One region of the Neptuniibacter halophilus genome, then DNA from elsewhere that is predicted to be linked to it. Evidence: predicted binding sites of a transcription regulator. Region 1 holds the regulator's gene; each other region holds the start of a gene.
The links. The regulator FNR, encoded in region 1, switches genes on or off when oxygen is low (the NO sensors DNR and NnrR bind a similar motif). The targets are predictions, from matches to a motif close to TTGATNTANATCAA.
Positions count from the first base shown of each region.

Region 2: the regulator FNR is predicted to act here: its motif matches at 1,077-1,090, upstream of QUD59_RS03700 (DUF4856 domain-containing protein).
Region 3: the regulator FNR is predicted to act here: its motif matches at 1,155-1,168, upstream of QUD59_RS02360 (HP1242/YdcH family protein).
Region 4: the regulator FNR is predicted to act here: its motif matches at 775-788, upstream of petA (ubiquinol-cytochrome c reductase iron-sulfur subunit).

Region 1 covers NZ_AP027292.1:2,966,042-2,968,242, forward strand. Annotated here, with positions in the region: gene QUD59_RS13830 (adenine phosphoribosyltransferase) at 1-425, opposite strand, end outside; gene fnr (fumarate/nitrate reduction transcriptional regulator Fnr) at 589-1,386, opposite strand; gene hemN (oxygen-independent coproporphyrinogen III oxidase) at 1,458-2,201, opposite strand, start outside.
Region 2 covers NZ_AP027292.1:798,133-800,333, forward strand. Annotated here, with positions in the region: gene QUD59_RS03700 (DUF4856 domain-containing protein) at 1-987, opposite strand, end outside; gene QUD59_RS03705 (16S rRNA (uracil(1498)-N(3))-methyltransferase) at 1,166-1,876, shown strand; gene ampD (1,6-anhydro-N-acetylmuramyl-L-alanine amidase AmpD) at 1,877-2,201, opposite strand, start outside.
Region 3 covers NZ_AP027292.1:502,216-504,416, forward strand. Annotated here, with positions in the region: gene QUD59_RS02355 (ABC transporter ATP-binding protein) at 1-730, opposite strand, end outside; gene QUD59_RS02360 (HP1242/YdcH family protein) at 850-1,086, opposite strand; gene QUD59_RS02365 (methylated-DNA--[protein]-cysteine S-methyltransferase) at 1,216-1,674, shown strand; gene QUD59_RS02370 (BolA family protein) at 1,694-2,008, opposite strand; gene QUD59_RS02375 (DUF3422 family protein) at 2,008-2,201, opposite strand, start outside.
Region 4 covers NZ_AP027292.1:838,013-840,213, reverse strand. Annotated here, with positions in the region: gene rplM (50S ribosomal protein L13) at 1-297, shown strand, start outside; gene rpsI (30S ribosomal protein S9) at 312-704, shown strand; gene petA (ubiquinol-cytochrome c reductase iron-sulfur subunit) at 973-1,569, shown strand; gene QUD59_RS03895 (cytochrome b) at 1,569-2,201, shown strand, end outside.

The DNA of each region.
Region 1 (2,201 bases):
AGCTCTTTGATCAGGCCGCAGGCAGCGAGGATGGTTCCGCCGGTGGCGATCAGGTCATCAAATACCAGTACGCGGTCACCCGGACCCACGGAATCTATCTGCATTTCAACGGCCGCAGTGCCGTATTCCAGCTTGTATTCCTGATGGATAGTTTTGCCCGGAAGTTTGCCTTTTTTACGTACCAGAACCAGTGGGATATTCAGGTGGTAGGCCATGATGGAACTGATCAGGAAGCCGCGTGCGTCGATACTGGCAATATGTGTAATCTCGGTATCGATATAACGCTGAATAAAGGCGTCAGAGATCATGCGCAGTGCTTTCGGGTCCTTGAACAGCGGTGTGATATCTCGGAATTGAACGCCCGGTTCCGGCCAGTCAGAAATCGTGCGGATAACTGACTTCACATAACACTCGTCATAAGACATGAAAAACTCCTCGATGGTACGCCTTGACTTGGCTCAATGATTTAAAAGGGGGAAGACGATTTAATGTAGCGGTTGGGTTACACATTGAGATGGCTACTTAATCGTGAAACTGGCAGGCACCGGCTAATCTGATTAGCGGTGCCTTTTTATTTATCGACCTGTCTCAGGAACAGTTGCTTTTTCCACAGGCAGCCGTGATTGCAGGTTCGCTGGTATCGCTGAGCGGGTTTTCTCCGGAGAGAATGTACAGTTTTTCCAGATCCTCGATGTGAACCTCTTTACCCTCAACCTGCAGCAGGTTGGATTTCTGAAAACGGGTGAAGATACGGCTGACAGTTTCTACCGCCAGCCCAAGATAATTGCCGATCTCGTTACGGGACATAGAAAGACGGAAACTGGTCTCAGAATAGCCACGCAGTTTGAAGCGCTGTGACAGCTTAATCAGGAACGTTGCAACCCGCTCCTCCGCGTTTTTCTTCGATAGCAGCAGCATCATCTGCTGCTCTTCACGAATCTCTTTACTCATGGTGCGCAGCAACTGGCGGCGAAGTTCAGGTAACTGACCAGACAGCTCATCGAGGCGTTCAAACGGAATTTCGCAGACCGTGGTGGTTTCCAGAATCTTGGCGGAAACCGGGTATTCGTTGTTATCGAAACCACTCATGCCGACCAGCTCGCCGGGGAAATAAAAACCGGTGATCTGCTCTTCGCCTTCGTTGGTGATGGTGTAGGTTTTCACCGTGCCGGCACGGATGGCATAGACACTATCGAAGACGCCACCCTGATGGAACAGGTGTTCGCCTTTCTTCAGTGGGCGGCTTTTTTCAATAATATCATCCAGCCGTTCCATCTCTGTCATATCCAGTGACACCGGAAGACACAGTGAACTTAAGCTACATGTATTACAGCTGACCTGTTGCAGACTTCGCAACTTTCCTTCGGTTGCCTTGTTGTCACCCATGATTTAATCCTGTAATGGTTCGATAAAACGGCTGCTTAAGGATTATGTAATATTTCACCGCATTCTAAAAGTTAAATAATCCGCGAGAAGCGCTGCGAACTCTGGTCTTTCGGTATATAGGCGTCAAATGCCATGCAGATCCGACGGATCAGCAGGCGTCCCGAAGGGGAGACCTGAATGCTGTTTTCGTCCATTTTTACCAGACCATCTTCAGCAAATGCTGCCAGTTCCTGTCGGGCATCAGCAAAGTAGCTGTCGAAGTCGATACCAAACAGGGATTCGACAGGGGCTTTGTCCAGCTCGAAATGACAGATTAACTGGGTGATCACATGACGCCGGATAATATCGTCCCGGGTCAGTTTTACACCGCGCTTGATAGCGTGTTGATTGGTTTCAACCGCTGCACTGTAAGCGCTCATCTCATGCTCGTTCTGATAGTAGACCGAGCCGATCTGGCTGATGGCTGAAACACCCATCGCCACAAGATCACACTCTGCATGGGTGGTGTAACCCTGAAAGTTCCGGTGCAGGTTGCCGGTGCGCTGTGCAACGGCCAGCTCATCGTCAGGCTTGGCAAAATGATCCATGCCGATGTAAACGTAGCCCGCCTGCAGCAGTTTATTGATGGTGGATTCAAGGATAGCCAGCTTGGTTTCCGGGCTAGGCAGGGTATCTTCCTGAATGTGACGCTGTGGGCGGAAACGGTCCGGCAGATGGGCGTAGTTAAATACCGAGAGTCGATCAGGATTCATCTCGATGACCTTATCCAGCGTGGCGTTAAAGCCTTCGAGGGTCTGATAAGGCAGGCCGTAGAT
Region 2 (2,201 bases), 1.8 Mb from region 1:
ATACTTGAACACGGCTTCTGCGATTACCTTTTCCCAGTTGGTCGCAATAATATCAGCGTAACCCTTCAGCTTGTTTCGCTGGCTGTCACTGAGCGCTTCGCCTTTAGCATCTGCCAGTAACTGACGGCCGTCGACAAATGCCTGAACGATGGTATGCAGGTAGTTGGTTTTTCCACCTTTATCGAAGCCGGCAGCGTAATAAGCGTGAGCATAGGTCATCTCATTATACAAAGACACTTTGCCATCTTTATTCAGATCAGCAAGCGCCAGAGCTTCCGGCTTCTGCTTAGCAACCTGATAAACCTGCTTTGCCGTCAGATTAAGGCTGTTAGCCTGAGCGCCGAAGTAACCAAACGCCTCGTCCCAGACATGTTCTTTACCGGTATAGGCGGCACCTTTTTTGTAAGGCTGGTTATTAGGCTTGGTGCCGGCTTCCAGTTTTTCATCCAGATAGTTATCTACTGCCTGATTGTAAAAAACCGCGCCCATCGCAAATTTAGAGATTAGCTGGGTGTAATCAAGACCGCTCAGCGGGTCATAACCTTTGTTCGCGGAAGAAGCCTTGTCGATCATAAAGGTCAGCACTTCCTGACCCGTCATATTGCCAGGCCAGCCAGGCACAACACCCTGATAGGTTTTGCCTGAGAGGTTTTTCTTTTTCGACAGTTGATCAACCTGATCCTGCGCTACGGGGAAGCCCTCTTTGGAAACCGGCGCGAGAATTTTTCTGCCCGCTTCTTCGCCCTGATAATAAGCCATTAACTGTGCTTTAAGCTCTGGGTTTGCCTGACCATTGCCCTTGGACGCCAGCTTTTTCAGCGAGGTATGCAACACCTGGCGCGCGGCCTGACCAGTGTATGAAACCGAGTGCTTCGCATCACCCTGATAATCTTTCACAGTTACCGGAAAATCCGCATAGTTCTGAGCCGCATGAGCGCCCAGCGTCGTTACCATGGCCATGGCGGAAACAAGAAGCTTAATCTTCACCGAGATCCCCTTTCATCAGGTTTTGAATTTATTGTCAGGTGGAAATTATCACAACAATAAAGAGAACGCTACAGATAAACATTCTCATTTAGATCTATATCAATATTTATCTAAACGGATTTGGCGAAGACAAAACCACAGGATAAAATCCCCTATCCCTCTGACAGGCTTCGCTCTTATGAATCTTATTCTGCTGTTTCCTTCCGACTTTATCAGCCCGAACAGGGTTAAACTGAGGGATCGGAGGTTTCAGCACATACGCAGCATCCATCAACCCGAACCGGGGCAGGAGCTCAAAGTCGGGCTGCTCGAAGGTGAGATGGGCACCGGTCTGGTCACCGATCTGAACCATGAATCGATCACGCTGGATGTGAAGCTGACGGATGCTCCTCCGCAGGCCTTGCCTCTGAACCTGATTTTAGCGCTGCCACGCCCAAAGATGCTGAAACGTATTCTGCAGACGGTGGCCACGATGGGGGTTAAAGAGCTGTACCTGATCAATTCTTACCGGGTCGATAAAAGCTACTGGGGCACGCCGATTCTGGACCGACAGCTTGAAGAACAGCTTCATCTTGGGCTGGAGCAGGCAGGCGACACCCGGATGCCTAATGTCTATCTGCGCAAGCGATTTAAACCCTTTGTCGAAGATGAACTGCCCACTATCAGCCAGAACACCCGGGCACTGGTAGCCCACCCCTATCATGCACAGAGCTGCCCGGCGGCAGCCGCAACAGCCACCACACTGGCGATTGGCCCAGAGGGGGGATTCATCCCTTACGAGGTGGAAAAGCTGCAACAGTGCGGGTTTACACCGGTGCATCTCGGCCCCCGTATTCTCAGGGTCGAAACGGCAGTGCCAGCTCTGCTGTCGAGGCTTTTCCCGGTCTGACTATTTGCTCAGCCCGTCCAGATAGCGCTGCCAGTCAAAGCATGGGCCCGGGTCGGTTTTACGCCCCGGCGCTATATCAGAATGACCGGTAATTCTCTGTCTGGTGATGGCCGGATAAAGCTGTTGAATCTGTTGTGTCAGAGCAACCAGTGCCGCATATTGCTGATCGGTAAAAAGCTCGGTATCACAGCCCTCCAGCTCAATCCCAATCGAGAAATCATTGCAGGCCTCCCGCCCGTCAAAGCAGGAAACACCCGCATGCCAGGCTCTGCAGGCAAGGGGCACAAACTGGGAAACCGAGCCATCACGCTCAATCAAAAGATGT
Region 3 (2,201 bases), 1.5 Mb from region 1:
CGATCAGCCGGGAGAGATAGTGTTGCTCCCGGTTATTGGCGCGAATCTGCTGGATACCCTCCAGCGTTTCGGTCAGCGCGGCCTGAAACAGTTCAAAGGCTTTATTCTCCTCTCCTTTAAGGTGTTTGACCTGCTTTGCAATGCGCGTGGTGAAATAGATCACCACCGGATTCAGAAACAGGATAAACAGCGCCAGTTGCCAGTGCATCCATAGCAGGATCACCGCAGTGCCCAGTATCGACAGCAAGGCAACCAGCAACCGGCTGAGGGAACTGCCGATAAAGCGGTCGATGGTATCCAGATCGGTAATAAAATGAGAGGCCACCGTGCCGCTGCCCAGCGTCTCGTACTCAGCCATGGAGATCCGTTGCAGGTGCTGCAACAGACTGGCCCTGATTCGATAGGTTACATCCTTGGAAATAATGGTGAATTGCCGCGCCTGCCAGACGTTGAGCATCAGGGCTGCCAACCTCAGACAGATGGTAAACAGCAGTACCATCCCGATAAACAACACCGGTCCGTGCCAGCTCTGTGGGAACAGCGGTGCGACTGTTTCGATGATCACCCCCGGCTGATCAAGCAGCACTTCATCTACCAGCAGCGGCATAAACAACGGCAGGGGAACCGAGGCAACCGCGGCCAGCAATGCAATCAGGTTTGCCTTAATCAGCTCCTGACGGTGTTCCAGTGCTACCCCGATAATGTATTGCCATGTGTACGACTGTTTCACGCTTCAATCCTTTCAGGCCTGTACATTAACTGTATACGAAAGCCTGTGAAGCCGCGATCAACCAGAGTAAGGAATAAAAAAGCCCGCTGGGTCAGCGGGCTCTTGAGATCGATTCAGGTTCAGGCCTGAAGCATCGCATACAACTCATCTTTCAGTCTGAGGCGTTTGTACTTCGCCTCTTCCTCAGTCCGGGTGCACACGGCCTCAATCTCTGCTTCCATTTTTTCCACCTCTTTGGTGACCTGATGGTACTCATCAAACAAGCGGGCAAACCGACCATCTTCCATCTTCAGTTCGTGAATCCGCTGACGATGTTCCGGAAATTCATGGATCAGATCATGATGCTCAATAGACATTATTGCTTCCCCTTCTACAACTTACTTATGTTCTGGGTTCAGTCTCCTCCTCCGCGTTAAGCAAAGCATTGACGGGCATCAATACAGATTCCAAACTATAGGAAAGAATGTTTAGCGGAGGGCAAAACAATGTACGCAGCAATTATGAACACCGCACTCGGCTCTCTGCTGATTAAAGCCAATGACAGCGCAGTGACTTCGATCCACTTTCTGCGCGATGACGAAACCCTGCCGGAACTGCTGGGCAACCCGCTGATTGATCAGTGTATCAGTGAACTGGGCGAGTACTTCTCCGGTCGCCGGGTGGATTTTGATATTCCACTGGCACCGGATGGAACGCATTTTCAGCAGAGCGTGTGGCGGGCGTTACGCGAAATCCCCTACGGTAAAACCTGCAGCTATGGTGAGATTGCCCGCAAGCTCGGTAAACCGCGGGCTGCTCGGGCAATCGGCATGGCGAACAACCGTAATCCGATTCCGATTATTATTCCCTGCCACCGGGTGCTGGGGAGTAATGGCAGCCTGACCGGCTACGCCGGCGGGCTTGAGAATAAGAGCTACCTTCTGAATCTGGAAAAGCGGCCGTAAACGACCGCCGGGTTAGTGCTTACTCCGACTTTGAACCGCCCAGGCACTTCGGCGAAGGCATCACTGTGCGGCCTTTATCGTTCCACTCCTGCTGGGTAAACAGGTGCATCGAGAGTGCATGAATCGGATTATTCATCCGATCTGCCATCAGCCCAAAGATAAGCTGGTGACGCTGCACCATTCGCTTACCGGCAAAATCTTCTGAAACCACGGTCAGCTTAAAGTGTGAATCGGTGGCCGGCCCGGAGTGCATATGGCTCTCATTTTCGATCACCAGATGTTCCAGATTTAACCCCTCTTCCAGCCGATTGCGGATCACTGCTTCAATACTCATTACTTACCCTTCTGATTCTGATCGTCACGGTCGGCCTGATCATGGGCCAACTGTAAAAAGTGTTTATGGATTTTCCGGGTGGTGAGCGCAACCAGACCAATCACCACCGGGACAGAGATCCCCAGCAGCAGATCTTTATTCAGACTGACCCCCGAATTATAGGCCGCTTCGAGCAGGTACTTAATCAGGCCTA
Region 4 (2,201 bases), 1.8 Mb from region 1:
ACTCCACACGTTGATACTGGTGACTATATCGTAGTTGTTAACGCTGAGAAAGTAGGCGTTACCGGTAACAAGCGTAAGGACAAAATGTACTACCACCACACTGGCTTCCCAGGTGGTCTGAAAGAAGCATCTTTCGATAAAATGGTAGAAACTTTCCCTGAGCGCACTATCGAGCTGGCTGTTAAAGGCATGCTGCCAAAAGGTCCTCTGGGTCGTGCTATGTACGCCAAGCTGAAAGTATACGCTGGTGCAGAACATCCGCACCAGGCTCAGCAGCCTAAAGAACTGAACATCTAAGGGGAAGGAAAATCATGTCTACTACACAGTATTACGGTACAGGTCGTCGTAAAACTTCTACTGCTCGTGTTTTCCTGCGTCCAGGTACAGGTGCAATCACTATCAACAACCGCACTATCGAAGAATACTTCGGTCGTGAAACTGCGCGCATGATCGTTCGTCAGCCTCTGGAACTGACTAACAATCTGGAAGCGTTTGATGTTGTTGTAACCGTTAAAGGCGGTGGCGGCTTCGGTCAGGCTGGTGCGATTCGTCACGGTATCACTCGTGCGCTGATGGAGTTCGATGAAACTCTGCGTCCTGCACTGCGTGAAGCGGGTTACGTTACCCGTGATGCACGTATGGTTGAGCGTAAGAAAGTGGGTCTGCGTAAAGCGCGTAAGAAGCCACAGTTCTCCAAGCGTTAATACGCTTTTTCGCGGAGCAATCCCGATTCAGAAAAAACGCCTTCTCCTGTATTGGAGCAGGCGTTTTTTTTTGCTCTGCATCAGGTCAAGACTTTGGCCTAACAAGTTGGGAAAATCGCCAATTCACCTTGTAAGAAAGGGGTATTTTCTTTACTATTTGGGCCATTTTTAAGGTACACGATTCCGTAGCTTTATAATTCTTAGCGGCCAGAATGCTTCTGCTTCTGCAGAGCAGCAAAATAAGGTCGATTGAGGGGAGATAATCTTAATGAGCAATGATGGCGTGAATAAGGGTCGGCGCCGTCTCCTGATCGGTGCTACATCCGCAGTGGGTGCGGTAGGTGCCGTGGGAGCAGCAGTCCCATTCGTAGCTTCTTGGAACCCAAGTGCAAAGGCTAAGACCGCTGGTGCACCTGTAAAGGTGGATATCAGCAAGCTGGAGCCAGGTCAGCAGGCAGTCGTGAAATGGCGTGGCAAGCCTGTATGGATTGTGCGTCGTGGCGAAGAAGCGCTGGCGAATCTGGCTAAGCTGGATGGCAATCTTCAGGATCCGAATTCTGAAACTTCCAATCAGCCTGCATACGTACCTAAAACAGCTAACCGTGCACTGCGCGATGATATCGCTGTTCTGGTAGGTATCTGTACACATCTGGGTTGTTCTCCAACTTACCGTCCGGAAGTGGCTCCGGCCGATCTGGGTGAAGATTGGGTAGGTGGCTACTACTGCCCATGTCACGGTTCCCGTTTTGACCTGTCGGGTCGTGTAATGAACGGCTCCCCGGCACCACAGAACCTGGTGATTCCGCCTCATCATTATGAGAGCGACAATGTGATCATCGTTGGTGTAGATCAGGAGACTGCATAATGGCTGGTACCCGCAATAAAGGAAACCCTGGCTTCATGGGGTGGATTGATGACCGTTTCCCGGCAACTGCGATGTGGGAAGATCATCTGTCCAAATACTACGCACCGAAGAACTTCAACTTCTGGTATTTCTTCGGTTCTCTGGCACTGCTGGTGCTGGTTAACCAGATCCTGACCGGTATCTGGCTGACGATGAACTACAACCCTTCTGCGGAAGGTGCGTTTGCGTCTATCGAATACATCATGCGTGACGTTGAGTATGGTTGGTTGCTGCGTTACATGCACTCTACCGGTGCTTCAGCATTCTTCGTGGTGGTTTACCTGCACATGCTGCGTGGCATGATGTACGGTTCTTACCGTAAGCCGCGTGAGCTGGTATGGCTGTTCGGTATGACAATCTACCTGGCGCTGATGGCTGAAGCCTTCATGGGTTACCTGCTGCCATGGGGTCAGATGTCTTACTGGGGTGCGCAGGTAATCGTTTCCCTGTTTGCTGCGGTTCCGGTGATCGGGCCTGATCTGGCTGAGTGGATTCGTGGTGACTACCTGATCTCCGGAATTACTCTGAACCGTTTCTTCTCTCTGCACGTTGTGGCGCTGCCAATCGTTCTGCTGGCACTGGTTGTTCTGCAC